One region of the Rhizobium sp. No.120 genome, then DNA from elsewhere that is predicted to be linked to it. Evidence: riboswitches for the same ligand, from Rfam matches in the RefSeq annotation. Region 1 holds a riboswitch; the other holds the start of a gene.
The links. Region 1 has a riboswitch for cobalamin ahead of nrdH (glutaredoxin-like protein NrdH). Riboswitches for the same ligand answer to the same signal wherever they lie in the genome.
Positions count from the first base shown of each region.

Region 2: linked by a shared signal. The riboswitch ahead of cobU (bifunctional adenosylcobinamide kinase/adenosylcobinamide-phosphate guanylyltransferase) and the one ahead of nrdH (glutaredoxin-like protein NrdH) in region 1 are both predicted to bind cobalamin.

Region 1 is NZ_BAAJNQ010000005.1:83,435-85,633, reverse strand. It holds gene ACYJRZ_RS16950 (FUSC family protein) at 1-825, shown strand, start outside; cobalamin riboswitch at 948-1,165, shown strand; gene nrdH (glutaredoxin-like protein NrdH) at 1,413-1,634, shown strand; gene nrdI (class Ib ribonucleoside-diphosphate reductase assembly flavoprotein NrdI) at 1,646-2,041, shown strand; gene nrdE (class 1b ribonucleoside-diphosphate reductase subunit alpha) at 2,062-2,199, shown strand, end outside.
Region 2 is NZ_BAAJNQ010000001.1:779,133-781,331, reverse strand. It holds gene cobW (cobalamin biosynthesis protein CobW) at 1-676, opposite strand, end outside; gene cobU (bifunctional adenosylcobinamide kinase/adenosylcobinamide-phosphate guanylyltransferase) at 682-1,206, opposite strand; cobalamin riboswitch at 1,348-1,746, opposite strand; gene ACYJRZ_RS03855 (chloride channel protein) at 1,928-2,199, shown strand, end outside.

The sequences.
Region 1 (2,199 bases):
TTCTTCACGCCGCAGGAGCCGCTTGCGATTGGCGTTGCCTTGATCTGCGCCGTCGGCTTTGCGAGCTTCGTGGCGGCGCGCGTGCCTCGTTTGCGCAATGCCGGACTGACAGCCGCGATCGTCATGCTGACCCATTCCGCCACCGTCCCCGTCGGGATCTTCGTGATCGATCGCATTGCCGAAATTACCCTGGGCGGTGTCGTTGGCGTGCTCGCCAGCTTGTTCATCCTGCCGACGCGCTCACGGACGATAGTGCTGGATCGCTTCGGGTCGGCGCTCGACGTCATGGCGCAGATCTTGCGCAGGCTTGCAGCCGCGGTCGAAAAGGGTGAGCCGGTATCGGCTACGGATGCGAATATCGCGCTCCGTCAATCCTTGATGGCGACGGAAGCGCTTTTGACCGATGCGCAGCGCGAGCGCGCCTTCTGGCTGACGCGACAGGGAATTTCGGAGGCTATCCCACGTTCGCTCTGGCGCATTCGCAACGACATGACCTATCTCAGCCACATCGTGGAAACGCCTTTCCCGCCGGCAATCGTTGAAGCGATCGGACCTCAGGCAGGCGGAACTCTGGAGGCACAAGCCCGCTTTGCGGAGGCATGCGGCAGGGCATTGCGCGCCGGCGGCGAGATCGATCCGGATGTGCTTTCGGCAGGCGACGAAGCCTTCGACGCCGCGTTCAGCACCCTTCGGACTTCCGAGGCCGCCCAGTCGATGGGATTTAGCGAAGCGGGCCGGTTGTTCGGCCTCGATTTCACATTGCGGCGCATGCGCCAGAATTTTCTCGATCTCGCCGACCGTATCCGCGAAAGCAGTGTCAGGTGAAAAGGCTCAGGCTGCTTCTGGCCAATCCCTCAGCCCCCGCGTCGGGTGCGATGTTCGAGAGCCATCAACATGGAAATCTGCTTGAGGCCATCGAAGCAGTTGACGCAATTTTAACTGAAGATACTATATCTAGTGTTCAAGGTTCTTCTGATTCGCAAGGATTGGAGGCTAAGATGGGAATCCGGTCAGCGAACATGATGTTTGCCAAGCCGGAGCTGCCCCCGCAACTGTAAGCGGCGAGCATTCGTTTGATGACGTCACTGAGGCCTCGTGTCTTGGGAAGGCGAGACGAATGTTGCGACCCGCGAGCCAGGAGACCTGCCTTGAGCAATAGCGTCCACGGGCGGGGTGTCCTGCTGGCGAGCGATGATCATGCGGCATGATGGCCGCCCGTCGCTTCCTCGAAGACCCGCTGAATAACTTCGGGGTGAAGTGCATGTTCCTAAGTATCCATAGTCGCCAGCGCGAGTGACGGCCGCTCAAATGCGTCCGGCCGCCGGCTAGGTTTGTCTCCACTTTTCACCCGACGAGCGGGCATCACCCGATGCCCGAGCGATTTTCCATGCCCATCCATACGAGGATATCTCATGAGCATCACCGTCTACAGCAAGCCCGCCTGCGTCCAGTGCACAGCAACGACCCGCGCGCTTGATCGCCAAGGCATCGACTACACCATCGTCGACGTGTCGACCGATGCCGCTGCCTATGAACTGGTGCAGGGTCTGGGTTACCGCCAGGTTCCCGTCGTTGTTGCCGGTGAACAGCATTGGGCCGGCTTCCGTCCGGATATGATCAGCGCTCTCGCTTAAGGATCCGGGCGGTGGGCGAGATCGTCTATTTCTCCAGCCGGTCGGAAAATACCCATCGCTTCGTTGTCAAGCTCGCATTGCCGGCTGCTCGTATTCCGCTTGCCGCGGGAGACGAGTTTCGTGCGACCTCGCCCTACGTCCTGATCGTCCCGACCTATTGCGGCGAAGGCGGCAAGGGGGCCGTGCCCAAGCAGGTGATCCGCTTCCTCAACGATGCGGGCAACCGTTCGAACATCCGCGGGGTCATCGCCGCGGGCAACAGCAACTTCGGCGCGACCTACGGGATCGCCGGCGACATCATCTCTGCCAAATGCCGGGTACCATACCTCTATCGGTTCGAACTTCTGGGCACGGATGAGGATGTCGCCAATGTCAGACATGGATTGGAACGATTTTGGACACGCTAAGCTCTTCTTTGTCGCGAGACATGAGCGACCGGCCAACGAAGGCCGCGGAAACGGCATTGGACTATTACGCCCTGAACGCCATGTTGAACCTCTATGACGAGCACGGAAAGATCCAGCTCGACAAGGACCGCATGGCGGCCAAGCAATACTTCCTCCAG
Region 2 (2,199 bases), on a different contig from region 1:
GGCCGAGCAGCACGGCGGCCGGAACATCACCGTTCTTCGCTTCGATAATCGTCGGCTTGCGGGCCGTGCGCGAGGCAACTTCGGCGCGCACGCGGCCGAGACCATCGGTGTCGATCAGATCGGTCTTGTTGAGCACGATCAGATCGGCGCAGGTCAGCTGATCCTCGAAAAGCTCTTCGATCGGGCTTTCATGATCGAGCGAGTCGTCCTCGACGCGGGCGGCCTCGACAGCGTCGTGATCGTCGGCGAAGCGGCCGGCGGCCACGGCGGCGCTGTCGACGACGGTGATCACGCCGTCGACGGTGACATGGGTGCGGATGTCGGGCCAATTGAAGGCGGCGACCAGCGGCTGCGGCAGCGCAAGGCCTGATGTTTCGATGACGATGTGATCCGGGCGCGCATCACGCTCCAAAAGCTTCGTCATGGTGGGAATGAAATCATCGGCAACAGTACAGCAGATGCAACCGTTGGTCAGCTCGATGATGTCGTCTTCCGTGCAATTCTCCGCGCCGCAGCCCTTCAGCACGTCGCCATCGACCCCGAGATCGCCGAATTCGTTGATGATCAGCGCGATCTTCTTGCCGCCGGCATTCTGCAGGAGGTTGCGGATCATCGTCGTCTTGCCGGCTCCCAGGAAGCCGGTGATGACGGTGGCGGGAATTTTTTCCTGGTTCATATGCATCAACCCTTCATTTTCAGCGGCAAGCCCGCTGCGATAAAATAAACTTCAGCACTTACCGCCGCGACCATCTGGTGCAGGCGGCCGGCATGGTCGCGAAATTCGCGCGCCATGCGATTTTCCGGCACGATTCCCAAGCCTACCTCGTTGGAAACGAGAACAAGCCTTGAGCGTGCAGTCGGCAGAAACGCAGTCAAAGCGGCAAATTCCACCGCCATATCCCGCTCCGCCATCATTAGATTGGTCACCCAGAGCGTCAGGCAGTCGACAAGCACCGCCCGCCCCTCCGCGTCGATAGCGGCAAGGTGCCCAACGAGATCGACCGGCTCCTCGTGCGTCTGCCATAGATCGCCGCGGTCGGCCCGATGCTTGGCGATGCGCTCGCGCATCTCGTCGTCCCATGCCTGCCCTGTCGCCAGATAGTGACGTTCGAGACCGGTATCCGATACCAGCGATTCGGCAAACCTGGATTTGCCGGAGCGCGCGCCACCGAGGACGAAGACCGCTTGGGAAATTGAAGCCGACATGCGTTATGCCCACGCCCGTGCGGAAGCGAGGGTCGGCAGCACGGCGCTGGAACCGGGAAACGGGCGTCTACACGCCGAAAACTCGTCTTGCGCCATGACAACCTCCGTGCTGGCAGCGGAACTCGCGTCCCAAAACAGGCTCTGCGCCCGGCACGCATGGCAGGTCTCCTGGCTCGCGGATAAGGCGCCGCGACGGGGGCGGACCGAAACCGGTCGCCCCCGATCGTGCGCCAGCGGGTCTTTCTCGCCTTCCCGGCAATGCATCATGAAAAGGCGGACGATTCGTAGAATAAGAGGCGTCCAGCCCCGGTTGATCATGACGCCACACCAGTGGCTTTTTCGATTTGAGCTTCCCCTGCCCCGTTCGCCCCATGCGCACCATCGACGGGATTGGCTTCAAACCGAATGAAAGACCCTGACCGCTCTACAGTCGCGGGGTCGGCTGTGATGAGAACGCCCGGATTGGGTCCGTCCCGTCACATTCCCTTTTCATCCCATGCGGCAGATCGCCGCTTAGGAACCATTCGTTATGCCGGTAATGATTAGGCTTTCACATACGTCAAGTCAATCAAGGGCATGGATGCGGCCTGCGTCATCCTGATTGCGAAATCGGCTGAAAATTCTCACAAAGCCAGCGGCTTTTTTGCCGTATTTCTTTGATGTTAGGAGCTTATAGAGGGTAAGCTCTCACATTCGAGTAAAAACGTATCGTCCGCTCCTCATGCTGCAGAAATTCCAACCGCGACGCCTTGGCGTCTTCTCGGCCCTGTTCGATCTCGGTCGCTTCAGGGCATTGCTGCGTCGTGGCGAATTGGGTCTTGTTTTCGCCGGCGCGCTGGCGGGAATAGCATCCGGCTGCGCCGTAACCGCGATGAGCTATATCTCGCGCAAGCTTCACAGCTTCATCTACGGCATAACCGATTACGAACGCCTGAGTTCGGCGGCGGTGGCAATTCAGGACAAATCCGTATTATTCATCGCACCGATCGCAGG